Regions from separate parts of the Brevibacillus sp. MER 51 genome, predicted to be linked through region 2. Evidence: riboswitches for the same ligand, from Rfam matches in the RefSeq annotation. Region 2 holds a riboswitch; each other region holds the start of a gene.

What was found. Region 2 has a riboswitch for cyclic di-AMP ahead of M3630_RS01705 (CAP domain-containing protein). Riboswitches for the same ligand answer to the same signal wherever they lie in the genome.
Region 1: linked by a shared signal. The riboswitch ahead of M3630_RS24435 (quaternary amine ABC transporter ATP-binding protein) and the one ahead of M3630_RS01705 (CAP domain-containing protein) in region 2 are both predicted to bind cyclic di-AMP.
Region 3: linked by a shared signal. The riboswitch ahead of M3630_RS27970 (C40 family peptidase) and the one ahead of M3630_RS01705 (CAP domain-containing protein) in region 2 are both predicted to bind cyclic di-AMP.

The regions. Positions count from the first base shown of each region.
Region 1 is NZ_JAMAUS010000014.1:25,865-31,019, forward strand. Features, by position in the region: gene M3630_RS24425 (heavy metal translocating P-type ATPase) at 1-1,734, shown strand, start outside; gene M3630_RS24430 (copper ion binding protein) at 1,799-1,999, shown strand; cyclic di-AMP (ydaO/yuaA leader) riboswitch at 2,753-2,899, shown strand; gene M3630_RS24435 (quaternary amine ABC transporter ATP-binding protein) at 3,293-4,519, shown strand; gene M3630_RS24440 (ABC transporter permease) at 4,503-5,155, shown strand, end outside.
Region 2 is NZ_JAMAUS010000001.1:474,616-479,770, reverse strand. Features, by position in the region: gene M3630_RS01710 (hypothetical protein) at 56-208, shown strand; gene M3630_RS01705 (CAP domain-containing protein) at 273-1,061, opposite strand; cyclic di-AMP (ydaO/yuaA leader) riboswitch at 1,069-1,225, opposite strand; gene M3630_RS01700 (rhodanese-like domain-containing protein) at 1,310-1,654, opposite strand; gene M3630_RS01695 (cold-shock protein) at 2,085-2,288, shown strand; gene M3630_RS01690 (hypothetical protein) at 2,456-2,827, opposite strand; gene M3630_RS01685 (2-phosphosulfolactate phosphatase) at 3,035-3,757, shown strand; gene M3630_RS01680 (catalase) at 3,838-5,155, shown strand, end outside.
Region 3 is NZ_JAMAUS010000022.1:50,199-55,353, forward strand. Features, by position in the region: gene liaF (cell wall-active antibiotics response protein LiaF) at 1-532, opposite strand, end outside; gene M3630_RS27955 (class I SAM-dependent methyltransferase) at 547-1,125, opposite strand; gene M3630_RS27960 (PspA/IM30 family protein) at 1,220-1,915, opposite strand; gene M3630_RS27965 (LiaF transmembrane domain-containing protein) at 1,980-2,384, opposite strand; cyclic di-AMP (ydaO/yuaA leader) riboswitch at 2,703-2,842, shown strand; gene M3630_RS27970 (C40 family peptidase) at 2,847-3,368, shown strand; gene M3630_RS27975 (response regulator transcription factor) at 3,583-4,302, shown strand; gene M3630_RS27980 (sensor histidine kinase) at 4,303-5,155, shown strand, end outside.

The DNA.
Region 1 (5,155 bases), on a different contig from region 2:
AACATGGATGTGCTGGTGGCTCTCGGTACCTCGGCTGCTTATTTCTACAGTTTATGGGTCGCGATCAACTCCATCGGTGCTCATGGTGGCCACATGCTGGAGCTGTACTTTGAGACCAGTGCGGTACTGATCACGTTGATCGTTTTGGGTAAACTGTTTGAGATGAAAGCAAAGGGACGCTCTTCGGAAGCGATCCGCAAACTGATGGGCTTGCAAGCAAAAACAGCCGTAGTCGTACGGGATGGCGCCGAAATGACCATTCCTGTAGAAGAAGTAAGACTGGGCGACGTCGTTCACGTGAAGCCGGGCGACAAAGTACCTGTAGATGGCATCGTCATGGAAGGACAGTCCGCAGTTGATGAGTCCATGCTGACTGGTGAAAGTATTCCGGTGGATAAAGCCGCAGGCGATACCGTCATCGGCGCTACCTTGAACAAAAACGGTTTCTTGAAGGTCCAGGCAACCAAAGTCGGAAAAGAAACGGCACTGGCGCAAATCATTAAAGTAGTGGAAGAAGCACAAGGAACAAAAGCACCGATTCAGCGTGTAGCTGACAGCATCTCCGGGATTTTTGTCCCAATCGTAGTAGGGATTGCTATTCTTACTTTCTTGATCTGGTACTTCTTCGTTATACCTGGCAACTTCGGTGAGGCTTTGGAAAAAGCAATTGCCGTACTCGTAATCGCTTGCCCATGCGCCCTCGGTTTGGCAACACCGACCTCGATTATGGCGGGCTCTGGACGCGCAGCTGAGCTGGGCATCCTGTTCAAAGGCGGGGAGCATCTGGAGACGGCTCACCACCTGGATACGATCGTCCTCGATAAAACAGGGACCGTAACCAAAGGAGAGCCAGAACTGACAGACGTCATCGCCATTGATATCGAAGAGCAAGAGCTGCTCTCTTTGGTTGGTGCCGCTGAGAAAAACTCTGAGCACCCATTGGCTCAAGCTATCGTTCGTGGTATTGCGGATAAAGGAATCACTCTGTCGGATACAGGTTCATTTGAAGCTATTCCTGGTTTTGGTATCCGGGCAACCGTCGCTGGCAAAGAAGTACTCGTCGGTACCCGCCGCTTACTGGAAAAACATCAAATCTCGTACCATGCAGTGTCTGATACCATGCTGGCACTGGAGCGCTCCGGTAAAACGGCGATGCTCGCAGTCGTTGAAGGCAAGCTCGCTGGCCTGATTGCCGTAGCGGATACAATCAAGCCAACCTCCAAGCAAGCTGTTCAACGCATGAAAGCAATGGGATTGACTGTGATTATGATGACTGGTGACAACCGTCAAACTGCCGAGGCCATTGCCCGCGAAGCAGGAATCGATCACGTCATCGCAGAAGTCCTGCCTGAAGGCAAAGCCGCAGAAGTGAAAAAACTGCAAGAACAAGGCAAAAAAGTCGCGATGGTCGGCGATGGTATCAATGATGCTCCTGCACTTGCTACCGCTGACGTCGGTATGGCAATCGGTACAGGTACAGATGTGGCTATGGAAGCAGCAGATATTACCTTGATGCGCGGCGAACTGTCCAGTGTCGCAGACGCTATCGAGATGAGCAAACTCACCATTCGCAACATCAAGCAAAACCTGTTCTGGGCATTGGCCTACAACACCTTGGGCATCCCGATTGCCGCAATCGGCTTACTCGCTCCATGGCTTGCCGGTGCCGCAATGGCCTTCAGCTCCGTATCCGTCGTACTCAACGCACTGAGACTGCAACGAGTGAAGCTGTAACAACAGTAATAAGCGGCTTTGTCCGCCTTACCTATATCACCTAAAATGTAAGGAGAGATTAATCATGACAAATATCACATTGAACGTAGAAGGTATGTCTTGCAACAAATGCGTAGCGCGCATCGAGAACACATTGAAAGAGTTGGGTGCAGAAGGCAAAGTACACCTGGCTGAAAAAAAGGTTGAGGTTTCCTACAACGAGAGCAACTTGACTCTCGATGCAGTGAAAGAAGCTATTGAAGACCAAGGCTACGACGTCGTTTAAGCATCGTGTCTCTGAAAAGCAAAGCTCCTGCCTGAATCAATGAGGCAGGAGCTTTTTGGTGTTGAGGTAAAAGTGGCTGTAGTGGAGGGGAAGAAGCCCATTTCCAGTCTACGCTTCGGCCTACGCCCCGCGAGGGGGTTAGACTGTCCGCTCCGGAATGAATGTCGGGAGCGCTTCAAAAGTAGAGTTTCGAAGATGTATTCGCAGAGGTTGAAGCTGACAACCCCCGCCATTCATTTCAAAGCTAGGTAGGGCTCCAGAGGCGCTAGGACTGGAAAGGGGCTTCTTCCCAAGCGGCTATTGTTTACATCTTGAAAGCAACTTTCATGAGGTCTTCCTCTGTTAAAAGCATGTAAAAACCTCATCAGCTCGTAGAGGAAACAGGAGAAATAAGCGAAGATCTTTGGACACACCTACCGAGGCGCAGTGAAAAAAAGAGAAACTGCTTTTAGCGTCCACCTCTGAGCCACATCCTGATGGACTACTTTGGACGCGGTTTCGCTTTTTTTCACGGAGCCGGGCGCCCCATGCTCCCGTGCAGGGGTTCCAAGAATCTGAGCGTTTTCTCCTGTTTCCTCCCCACCACAACAGCGAGTATAGCGCACTAATCCTTCAATCGAATAAGCAACGAACAGCTAATCCAATCCGACTCATAAAGAAAAACAGAATCCGGTTAAAACCGTGCTAAACGAACGTTCACAATAACTGGAAGCGAGCGTATAATTCAAATCACAATCACCATTAAATAAGAGGCAACACATACGGCCTAGTTCCGATATTCTCGGAAGCGGGGGAACCAATCTTTTGGGGTTAATCCTGAGTGATCAGGAGGGATGAGGAAATGTCTTCTCTGCCATCCTACCCGTCAGCTAACCTCGTCGGCCAAAGCAGGGAAGGTCATGAATGGATAAAGTCTAGGCATATAATGCGCAACAAGGGGATTCCTTGCGGGCGTGTGATAGGCCGATACAGGCTTTTTCTTTGGGACCTTTGTTCTGGAGAAAAAGAATGGATCGGCCTATTTTTTATGGAAATACCGATGAGCAGCTTACGCCGATACAACGAGAAGGGAATGGTGTGGATCGCTGAGAGGCAGTCGGTACGACATAAACCGCTGACAATCGAAATCAGGAAGACAGAGTACAGGGAGTCCTGAAAATGGACGCCAGGTATTACGTAAGCCTGTGGATTTTCAACACGAGTAAAAATCAAGCGTACCTGCTTGGTTTTGCTGGAGTGTCGAAACTTCGCGGGCTTTTTCCATTTACGAAAAAACGAAGGATGAGGGATATCATGTCCAAAATGAAAGTCCATCAACTCACAAAAGTGTTCGGCAAGCAGCCCGAGCTGGCCTTGAAGCTGCTGGCGGAAGGACGTACAAAAGAACAAATTTACAAGCAAACCGGCCAGTCCATCGGTGTCAATCAGGTCAGCTTTGAAGTCGAGGAAGGTGAAATCTTCGTCATTATGGGCCTGTCAGGCAGCGGCAAGTCCACCTTAATCCGACTGTGTAATCGACTGATTGACCCAACGAGCGGAAGCATCGAGATCGATGGGGAAGAGATCGTGGACATGAAGGCAGCAGCTTTGCGTGAGGTGCGGAGGAAGAAGCTCGGGATGGTTTTTCAAAATTTCGCCCTGTTTCCGCAGCGGTCGGTACGAGAAAATGTGGAGTTTGGTTTGGAGATACAGCAAGTACCGCCAGGACTCCGGCAAGAAAAAGCACGGGAAGCACTCGCGCTCGTTGGATTAACCGAGTGGGAAAATGCGCACCCGGATCAATTGAGCGGAGGGATGCGCCAGCGGGTCGGATTGGCTCGGGCGTTGGCTAATAATCCAGATATTCTCTTGATGGACGAAGCGTTCAGTGCACTGGACCCGCTCATTCGAAAAGATATGCAGGATGAGCTGCTGGAGCTCCAGATGACGATGAAAAAGACGATCCTGTTCATTACACATGACTTGCATGAGGCATTGCGGCTGGGTGATCGGATTGCCTTTATGAAAGACGGGCAGATCATTCAGATCGGCCGCCCGGAAGAAATTATGGCAGACCCAGCGGATGAATTCGTGCGGAAGTTCGTGGAGGATGCCGACCTGTCCAGGGTGCTCGTTGCTGAAAATGTGATGAAACGTGCAGAAGCAATCACGCCTGACAAAGGGGCCCGAGTGGCGCTGCAACTCATGATGGATAATGGCGTGTCCAGCTTGTACGTCGTAGACAAAAAGCGCACACTGCTTGGATTGATTACGGCTTATGACGTATCACTCGCGATCAGTACGGGAGATTCGCTGGAGGCAATCATGAAAACCGACCTCCCTACCGTTTCGCCTGACGCACGTCTGCACAGCTTGTTCCCGATGATGGCAGACCTGCACGTCCCGATTGCGGTAGTGGGCGACCAGCAGCGATTATTGGGTGTCATCGTAAAAGGAGCGGTGCTAGGCGGGCTGGTAGGCAAAGTCAATGTACAAGAGCATCAGAGAGCAGAGGTGATGAGTGATGGACGTCGTGCCTAAGCTACCGATTGGCAGTTGGATGGAAGGGTTCGTGGAGGTGCTGGGCCAGTACAAAGGGGTATTGTTTGAACCGGTGGCTATCGTCATTTCCACGATGGTGACCTACTGTTCTACGGTTTTGGCAGAGATACCTTCGCTGATTCTCATCTTGCTGCTGGGGGTCGCTGCGTGGGTTTTTGCAGGGAGAGCGTCCATGGTCTTCACGGTTGTTGGACTTTCTCTCATCCACAACTTGGGGTACTGGGATGAAACGATGGAGACATTGGGACTCGTCCTCACTGCTACCATGATTTCGATCGTCATCGGGATTCCGGTGGGCATTCTTTGCGCGAGACACGATACGTTTCGCAATCTGGTTACGCCAGTACTGGATTTGATGCAGACGATGCCAGCGTTCGTTTATTTGATTCCCGCGATCTTTTTCTTCGGTTTGGGCGAGGTGCCGGGAGTTATTGCCTCCGTTATTTTTGCTTTGCCGCCAATCGTGCGTCTCACGAACTTAGGCATACGTCAGGTCCCAGCGGAAATGGAGGAAGCGGCGGACGCCTTTGGCGCAACTGGGTGGCAAAAGCTCGTGAAAGTACAACTGCCATATGCGAAATCGACGATCTTGGCGGGAGTCAATCAGTGCATCAT
Region 2 (5,155 bases):
GAACCGCGTGCATACTAGGGATGTACCACCAATAACGGTGAGGGGGGCCATACGGATGAAACAATCGTCTGATGTCAATGCCGAGCTGCAGCAAGTATCTGCTTACCCAACGAAGCAAGAAATGAATCAAAAGGATGTTGCTTTGCTCAATGAGCAGGAAAGCTGCTGTACCCCCAAAAAACAGGCGGCAGAAGCGCAGCGAACGTAACGCGTACACGAAAAAGCCGGGTCTCGATTACGAGACACCGGCTTTTCGTTTATCAAGCAGTGTTCTACCCGATAAATTCTTGTACCCAGTAGCCATTTGTGAAGCCTACACCAATTTTTGTGAAATCAGGGTTCATAATGTTTTGGCGGTGGCCTTCACTATTCATCCATTGTTGCATAACTTCTTGTGGACTCTGTTGACCCATGGCGATATTCTCGCCTGCAGTCGAGTACTGAATGCCATACTGCTTCATCATGTCAAATGGAGAACCGTACGTTGGACTGTTGTGGTCAAAATAGTTGTTAGCAGACATATCTTGTGCTTTTGCCAACGCTACTTTGGACAGTGCCGCATCCATTTGAACAGGTTTGAGACCTGCTTTTGCACGTTCTTGGTTCACCAAATCCGCGACTTGTTTCGCAAAATCACCAGTTTTAGCTTCATCCGCTTGATTTACCGGAGCGGCAGGCTGAGTGACATTATTGCTAGGTTGTGCTGGTGCCGTTTGAACTGGTGCTGGTTGTGCTGGAGCTTGTTGTACGGGTGCTGGTTGGAAAGTTCCTGGTTGAATCGGGCAAGGTTGTACAGGTGTTGCTTGTCCTTGCTTAACAGGTTGCATTGGCTGTACTGCTTGTGGCTGGCTAGGAACAAAGCCTTGTTTTTGGAAAAAGTTAAAGAACTGTTGTGCATTTGGTGCTTTTTGGAATTGTCCCATATTTTGACCCGCATTGAATTGGAATTGTCCGTTCTTCAATGGGCAGTTAGATGCTGCGGAAGCAGAAGAAGCAAACCCTGTCAAAGCCAAGCCCAGACCAAGAGTCATCGCGATTGTAACAGAACCAAAACGTTTCATTAAACAAATCTCTCCTTTTTTTGGCCTACGAGGTTAGTTGTCGGATTCGGATTGAGGAAACAACCCTACGCCAGTTCGGCGATTCACCCCAATGTGGAATAACTCATCCACAAAAAAGTCCCCCGCACTTCCTTTTCAAGAGGAAGTCTCGGCTTATTTCGTTTGGCATGAACAACGATATCAGACAATCCCAATCGAAATAAAGGAGTAATATATGGCAACTAGCTAGAATCGTTGATAAATTAGGCTCATTTCGCTTCGTTTGATTGTTCCTTCCATGCAGTTAAGCCGCCTTCCAATGCATTCGCATGAAAACCATGCTCACGAAGCAGAGCCGCAGCTTTTTGAGCTTTGTTACCTGTTGTACATAAGGTAACGATCTGCACATTTTGCGCGAGTTTTTCGGTTTCTTCATCAAGTGGCTTGTCCTGTTCCTTCATAAGAAGATAAGGGACGTTTCGCGCCGACGCGTTTTCGTGAACGAGGCTGCCGGAAATAAATTTCTCGGCGTCGCGTACGTCCAATAAAAGTACAGGCACTTTCTTTTCAAGCATTTCGGATAATTGAATGGTTGTCAAAATATGATTTTCCAATGTAATCCCTCCCAATCCTATTGTAACAGAGTACCGCTTCGTCCAGAATAAGGCTGAACGGTTGCTTTTATTGGACAACCATGGTAGAATGAGGTTGCTACTTGGAAAATTGATACCTAATCATTCATCGAGGTGTTTGTATGCTGATGGATAACATTTTTGAATCCCCGATTCACACTGGCGCGGTCATCGGAGCCGCAAGGATGGAAGAGAGGAAGGGCTTTCATTGTTTTAGGTTTTCAAAAGGTTTAGTTTTTAATTTTGCAGTTCCGTCCTATGACATTCGCATATTTGCTGAGTAAGTAAAATTCACATATCATGAAGGCGTATCACAGCACATGATTTGGTATTTCTTCATGATATGTGAGCTTTATTTGCTTCGGTAAATATGACTAGCATATTCAAATTGAATTTTTGGAGGTTTTTTTAGATGCAAACGAACGGAACAGTAAAATGGTTTAACGCAGAAAAAGGTTTCGGTTTCATTCAAGTAGAAGGCGGAGACGATGTATTCGTACACTTCAGCGCAATCCAAGGTGACGGTTTCAAAACTTTGGACGAAGGTCAAAAAGTTCAATTCAACATTGTTCAAGGCAACCGTGGCCCACAAGCTGAGAACGTAGTAAAACTGTAAGTCTCCTTTTAAAAGAAACTGTCCTTTCGAGGGCAGTTTTTTTGTCGTGAGAAAATAGAAGTAAAAAGGCGTTGGGATAGTCCCCAGCGCCTCTTCGTGCATGCGAATCATTAAAAAAGGAACTATGGCGTCCCACCATAATTCCTCATTTTCTTCCTGCAAAATAGTTAAATACAAGTTTCGATATCGACAGTTTGGAATTGACTGTCAAGAACGGTAAGACCAACAACTTGACCGCCGCCGATAGAAGTACGGCCATAAGTGGTGAGAAGGACATTTCTGTTGTTTTCTGCTACGGTAAGGCGAACTTCATAGTGGAAAGAAGCGGGGACAAGCGCATTGAAAGCAGTGCGAGTATTCGCAGGGATAAATTGCGTAATGTCAAGCAAGGTGCTAACTGGATTCGTTTGCGTAACGGCGTTACCCCAGTTCAATACTTGCACACGTACTTCAACCTCTTCTGTGTTCAGGTTTACCAGGTCGAGGTGAGCAGTGACAGCTCGGGCGAGGTTATTTTGCAAAATACCAGTCGTTCTCACCGTATTTCTTCTTGGGCGTCTGTGATTTCTGCTTTCAGTATTACCTTGATCGTCGTCGTATTCGATTTCAGACATCCATGTTCACTCCATTCTTGTGTAATCTAGTGGGACAATAATACGATATTGTTTCTTGTCTTGATTTGTAACGGCGAACGTAAGGGGACGAGTAACTATTTTTGATAGAGGACGGTGGAGGGTTTGGGAGAAATGCCTGTATACAAGCAACTAGACTATACGGCTCGATTTGATTGGGGATACGAAGGGGTGGAACAGGTCGGAGCAGCATCGGATATGATCGTTATTATCGATGTACTCTCGTTCAGTACGTGTGTAGATATCGTAACGGGACGTGGGGGTATCGTCTATCCTTATCTGGTACAGGATGAGTCAGCCATTGCATTCGCCAAACAAAAAGCAGCGCTGCTCGCTGGAAAACGCGGCGAACCAATCTCCCTTTCGCCAGCCTGTCTGAAAACGGTTCCGGTGGGAAGTAGAGTGGTGTTACCCTCACCAAACGGATCGACCTGTACCGTGTTGGCAAAGAAAACCGGGGCGAGGGTGGTCGCCGCGTGCTTGCGTAATGCGCCATCCGTAGCAAGATACATACAACAGCAGAAAGGAACGATAACGGTCATTGCTTGCGGTGAACGGTGGGGAAATGGAGCATTGCGACCCGCTATTGAGGATATGATTGCGGCAGGTGCGCTGCTTCACGAACTAGAGAGGTATCGTTTGTCACCAGAGGCTGAAATGGCGGTGGCAGCCTTTCGATCTGCTCAAGGTCTTCTTCCCGCTTACTTGCAGAAGTGTGCTTCCGGCCAAGAACTGATCAGTATGGGCTACCTGGAAGATGTCTCACTGGCAGCGGAATGGAATCAGAGTGGCTCAGTTCCAGTGCTTAACGATGATTTTGCGTACGAAGCGATTTAGTCTTTTCGCATAAAGAATCCCTCATTCGGTAACCATGGTTATGAACCACACATGAGAAAAACTGGACAGGGAGGATTCATATGGATGACAGCAGAAAGTCCATCAACCAGGCAGAAGAAAATATCCTGACGAATCGTCAAGGCCATCCGATCACAGACAACCAGAACTTGCGGACAGTTGGAAATCGCGGGCCAACCGTTCTGGAGAATTACGACTTTCTTGAAAAAATCACGCATTTTGATCGAGAGAAAACACCTGAACGTGTCGTGCATAGTCGAGGTGCAGGAGCACATGGCTTTTTTGAAGCGTATGGAACCGTAGGTGATGAGCCAGTTTCTACATACACGAGGGCGAAGCTGTTTTCGGAGCGTGGGAAAAAAACGCCTGTGTTTGTGCGTTTTTCTACGGTTAATCATGGCACGCATTCGCCCGAAACATTACGCGATCCACGTGGGTTCGCGGTGAAGTTTTATACAGAGGATGGGAACTGGGATCTGGTTGGCAATAACCTCAAAGTTTTTTTCATTCGGGATGCGATGAAGTTTCCTGATCTTGTACATGCATTCAAGCCTGATCCTGTCACAAACATCCAGGACGTGGAACGGATCTTTGACTTCATCTCGAACACGCCTGAGGCTATGCATATGATTACGTTTTTGTTCTCCCCGTGGGGAATACCAGCGAACTATCGGCAAATGCAAGGCTCTGGCGTAAATACGTACAAGTGGGTAAACCATGAAGGCAATGCGGTCCTGATCAAGTACCATTGGCAGCCGTTAGCGCAAGGGATAAAGAATTTGACACAAAAACAGGCGGAAGAGATCCAAGGGAAAAACTTCAATCATGCCACACAAGACTTGTATGAAGCGATTGAGCGAGGAGAATATCCAGAGTGGGAATTGTGCGTCCAGATCATGAGTGATGACGATCATCCTGAGCTCGATTTTGATCCGCTTGATCCAACGAAAATATGGCCCGATGATCAGTTCCCGTTTCTTCCGGTAGGCAAAATGGTTTTGAACAAAAACCCGGATAACTATTTTGCTGAGGTCGAGCAAGCAGCTTTTGGGACAGGTGTTTTAGTGGATGGACTGGATTTTTCTGATGACAAGCTCCTGCAAGGAAGGACCTTTTCTTACTCCGATACGCAACGCTATCGGGTCGGCGCCAACTATTTGCAGCTTCCGATCAACGCGCCCAAAAAGCATGTCGCTACCAATCAGGAAGGCGGCCAAATGCTGTATCGAGTGGATCGGACGCAGCGGCATATTAACTATGAGCCATCAACGATTGGCGGATTGCAGGAAGCCAAGCAAGCAGCTCCTGATCATCAGCCAGAAGTGGAAGGGAAGGTCGTTCGTCAAAAAATTGATCGCACCAACGATTTCAAACAAGCGG
Region 3 (5,155 bases), on a different contig from region 2:
GGGAATCTTTTGGCAGCATGTCGTCAGGGGATGAAGACATGCTTTCGTGATGAGGAATTTTTCCACCAACATGCTTCCATTTGTTCCAGCTGTCTAGCCAAGGGCGCTCCGCTGTTGAAACGTTCACGTCATTCGGGATACTCGCATCACTAGTCAAAATCGTCTCCGCAGCAGATGGGTTCCCACTCTCGCCTAATGGCTGATTCACACGGTGATCTCGTCTGCTGTTCTTGCCCCGAATCAACTGAAACCCGAAATAAATAAACACGATTGGCACTGCAATCTGGAACAAATCATCAATCCCGACACTAAACCACATATCCATCGCGATGATGGTCCCCAGCGAGAATAAAATTCCTCCGCCAATCCGATTTTTATTCCCCCACAAACGAAGGCCGAAATAAATAAGCACCATCGGCCACAAATCAAACAGACCGAACGAAATGATACCCAAACTGTCTAACAAAAGACCGATTCCCGTAAAAATAATCAGGACACCAGCCAACATTTTGTGCAAACGGGACAGTTTCACAAAAGTCTCCTCTCTCACGCCCCATGCTGATCGTTTTCACTTTGACCATTACGACATGTATAGATGAATGCAGGCGGAATGTTCAACAGGGTAAAGTCGATCTCAACCCGGGGAAAACGATCCTGCAACTCAGCCTGGAGTTGTAGCGAATATTGGAATGTAATAAATAGGCCCCCTGGCTTCAGTACAGATTGAACTTCGTCCAGAATTGCTGCCCGCAGCTCTTGTGGAAAATTGGCGAATGGCAGACCTGAGATAATGACATCTGCACCTACAAGGTCCTGCTCCTCCAAGTAAGACCTAAGTTTAGTCGCTTCCTCCCTGATAGGAAGATCGGGAAAACGTGATTGAAGCATAGAGCGAAATTGGGAATCTCGTTCCACAAGCACGTACTGTGTGCCGGGACGCAAGCGCTGATAGATCGTTTGGGTAAATGCCCCTGTACCAGGTCCCAGCTCCAGGATCACATCGGTTGAAGCCCAATCGACGCTTTTCAACATTTGCTCACATAAAAAACGAGAGCTGGGGATTATACTACCGACGCGTCCAGGCTCAGCGATAAACCGCCGCAAAAAGACCAAGAAGTCCTGCAAGAATCGTACCTCCTAGGGGAAAAGCAGCCTGATGTACACAGGCTGCCGAATTGACCCAATCTATTCTACACCTTGTCCCCCAGTTCCTGTTGAATTAGGATTGCACTGGTTTGGCTACCGGTGTTTTTGCTTCATTAATGGATGCTTTGATGCTAGCAAGTTCTGCATCGAGATCATCCTTTTCCAGGTCAGACAAAGCGTTCTCCCAAGCGCGGTTCGTTTGGCGCCATTGCCCACTCATTTGTGCTTCTGCTTCCATGCGCATGACTTTTTCCTCCATGCGGGCGAAGCCACGGCCTGCGGACTGATTGCCGATACCAACAACTGCTTGATTGACTTGCTTTTGTGTACGAGCTACTTGTGCACGTGCCATCAGTGTGAACTTTTTCGCACGCATTTTATAGAACTCTTCCTTCAGCTCAGCCAGCTTCTCGCGCATTTGTGTAGCCGCCTCGGATGCTGACAGGTAGAGAGTTTCATATTCCGCTGCCCGGCCTTCGTACTGCTTCTTGTCAGCGAGTGCTCGACGTGCCAACTCGTCTTCTCCCTCAGTCAAGGCGAGCTTGACTTGACGATCGCGTTTTTCGATCAGGGCATTGGCTTCATCCAATTGCTGACGGAATTTCTTTTCCAGTGCAACCTGACGGGCAACCGCGACTTCAACTTGTCCGATTTCTACTTCCATGTCACGCATATATTGATTCAGCATTACTACCGGATCTTCCATGGAATCCAATGCATCATTTACCGAAGCTACTGTCAGATCACGCAAACGTTTAAAGATACTCATTATTTTTTCCTCCTCATCATATCACATCATATTGTTCATCCAAAAGACTCTTGCGACATAGGCGTTACTGCGGGCGTCTTCTTACGTTTCTCTCCCAAGTGTCCAGCGTATCTTCCTTTAATACTTTTTGGGCCCATTCACGCTCCCAAGAAGGAGGCGCTTGTTTTGGCTCTTGGCTGGGACGCAGTAAGCGATATCCCAGATAAATCACCCCAATGGCCAGAAGCGCGTGAAACAGTAGGTCAAGCTTGCCAATCAACATCAGGAATCCGAACAGGAAGACCAGGATTCCCCAAAAACGTGAACCGGTTTGTCCCATGATCTTTTTGGCACCGTATATCATGATCACGCCGGGAATGATAAACCCGAGCAAGTCTCCGATATCGATACCCACCAGATCCAGAAGAACCAACCCACCGACTAGCAGCAGAACCAGCCCGAGTAGAACTTTGCCAGACCGTTCGCTCATTACTCGCTTACCTCCATTCGTTTTGCATGTGGTGCTTGTGGAACGTTATGCCCTTATTGTAGCCCTCGGTATAGGCTTCCCATAACGGGCGTGCGGTTGGTTTTTCCCTCCGTCCTTGGACGGAGACAATTTCCTGCCCTAATCGGACGAGCTGTCCCGCAAGACAGAATATGCACGCGTCGAAAGGCGGCTTGCACTGTCGAACGAAAACGTTACAGCATTTGACGGTATCTTTGTGACGAATGTGTGAACGAACAGATAAAAAGAAGGAAAAAAAGGACTGGCGTAGAATCTTCGTAAGAGTGCGTGTAAAAAAACATCGAAAAATAGCCGAATTCCGCTTGGCGGAAACGGGGGAACCACGTTTTTGGGGTGAATGGTTGCTACTCCTAGCAGCCTAGGGCGTCCTTTCGACCGAACCCTTCAGCTAACCTCGTAGGCTCACGAAGGGAGCAGTTTCTTTTGCGCAAGATGGTTTTATCTTTATTTATGGCTGGATTGCTTGCTATGGGGGCAAGCGCTGTACAGGCTGCTGAGGAGAATACTCTCAATGAAGTAGTCAGCGACTTGTACGGTACCCCTTACAAATCTTCCGGCTCGTCCAAAAAGGGCTTTGACTGCTCCGGTTTCACGCGCTACGTATTTGATGCGTTAGGTGTAGACCTGCCTCACAATTCTGCTTCCCAGTACGAATTAGGTACTGAGGTAGCCAGAAAAGATTTGCAGCCAGGCGATCTCGTATTCTTCAACACGAACGGTCGCAGCATTTCTCACGTGGGTATCTACATCGGAGACGGCACATTCGTGCACTCGGAATCTGGTCGTGGAGTCGTCAACACCAAGTTGAGCGATCCATACTACTGGAGCAAGCGTTATGTAGGCGCCAAGCGTCTCAGCGTTCCTGTTCTAGCGAAAGCAGAAATTCCGAATAAGGAAAAAGCGGTGCAAGCTGCATCGTTGCCGGAAAAACCAGCTAAAAAATAGTCATTCGGCAAAATAATAAAAGCCAGGGACACTACGTCTCTGGCTTTTTCTGACGAAATTTAGTACCTGGTCTAAAGAGGTACCCTCACATATTAGAACAACTTAATAACTTACGGGGTTTCTTCCCCTGATCAGGTCAAAGCATGTTATGATAGACAAGACCCATTCTTTGAATGGTATTCCTTATTAATAGAAGTAACTGGGGGTTGTTCCGGTGAAAGATCACATTTTAATTGTCGATGACAATCTGGAGATTATTGAACTGCTAGAAGACATTTTGGAGAACGAGGGCTTCACCGTTTCCTCCGCAGAGAGCGGAGAGGATGCACTCTCGCTGCTCAGCCAAGGAGAGCGTCCCAACCTGATCCTTTTGGATATTATGATGCCCAACATGAGTGGCTACGAGCTCTGCTCTCAAATTCGCCGTGAGTGGGATTTGCCTATACTGTTTCTCAGTGCAAAAGGAAAAGCGGTAGATAAAGTAGTCGGCTTCGAAATCGGCGCAGATGATTACATCACGAAGCCTTTTGATACAGAAGAGCTGCTCGCTCGCATTCGTGCCCACCTTCGTCGCTATGAGCGCATTCGCAAGCATACCGAAGAGCAGCCTGAGAAGGAAACGGCCTCCTCTCCGATTACGGTTTTGAAATTCAAGGACCTGGAAATTCATAAAGAAACGTATTCCGTTTATGTATGCAATCAAAAGATTGAGCTATCTACCAAAGAATTCCAACTACTCACCTTCCTCGCAGAAAATGCGGGCATCGTCTTTACAAGAGAGCAAATTTATGACCGTGTCTGGGGATATGGATATGGCTCGCTCAATACAGTGACCGTCCATATTAAAAACCTCCGTGAAAAGCTGGAAACAGAACGTCAGTTCATTAAAACACAATGGGGGACAGGCTACGTATTTATCGGGGAGAAGCTTTAAATGAGCTTACGCAATAAAGTTTTGCTCTCCTTCATTGCCTTGATCACACTCAACATCTTGTTGTTTAAATTTGTTTTTCAAGACATTATTGTCGCTCAACTCAAAAATGATCGGCATAATCAGTACCAGGCTGAGAAAGAAGCCGCAGAGAAGGTCATGCTCAATCAACTGCTTCTCGTCAGTAATTTCAAGGACCCAATCGAACGTTTGGAGCTTGAAAAGCAGTTGCCAGACGACGTGATGTACCGCATGCTCGTAAAGGATGCCAATGGAAACACCATCTACAGCAAAACATCACGCGCCTATAATTTGAAAATGCCTTCCCCCTCCTCATCAAGTCGTGGTGATTCTGCCAAACAAAGTGACCTCAAAGTGGTCGCTGAGTACCATTTTCAGCAGGAGCCACCGCGTACAGGGGAGATCGTTGTTTATTTCTACACAGATGATTACGACATGATGGCTACAACTGGGGTTTCCATGATGCTCTGGTTTATTTACGGAAGCATTAGTCTGGTGGGATTGGTTCTGCTCGCTTTGTTCGTTCGCTGGATACTAAGGCCGGTTAACGAATTATCGCGCGTCACCCAAGAAATCCAGGAAGGGAAGCGCCTGGTCACATTTACGTATCGATCGCATGATGAATTTGGGCAACTCTTTCGATATTTCGGGGAAATGGTGGATGAGCTTCGCTTAGCGGAAGAAAGACAGGCAGAAATGATCGCTTCGATCGCCCACGACTTCCGCACACCTCTCACCACGATCAAAGGGTATGCGTCATATATCGGCTCTGGTCGTGTGACGGATATGACCAAAATACAGAAACAGATGGGCAAAATCGAGCTAAAAACGACGG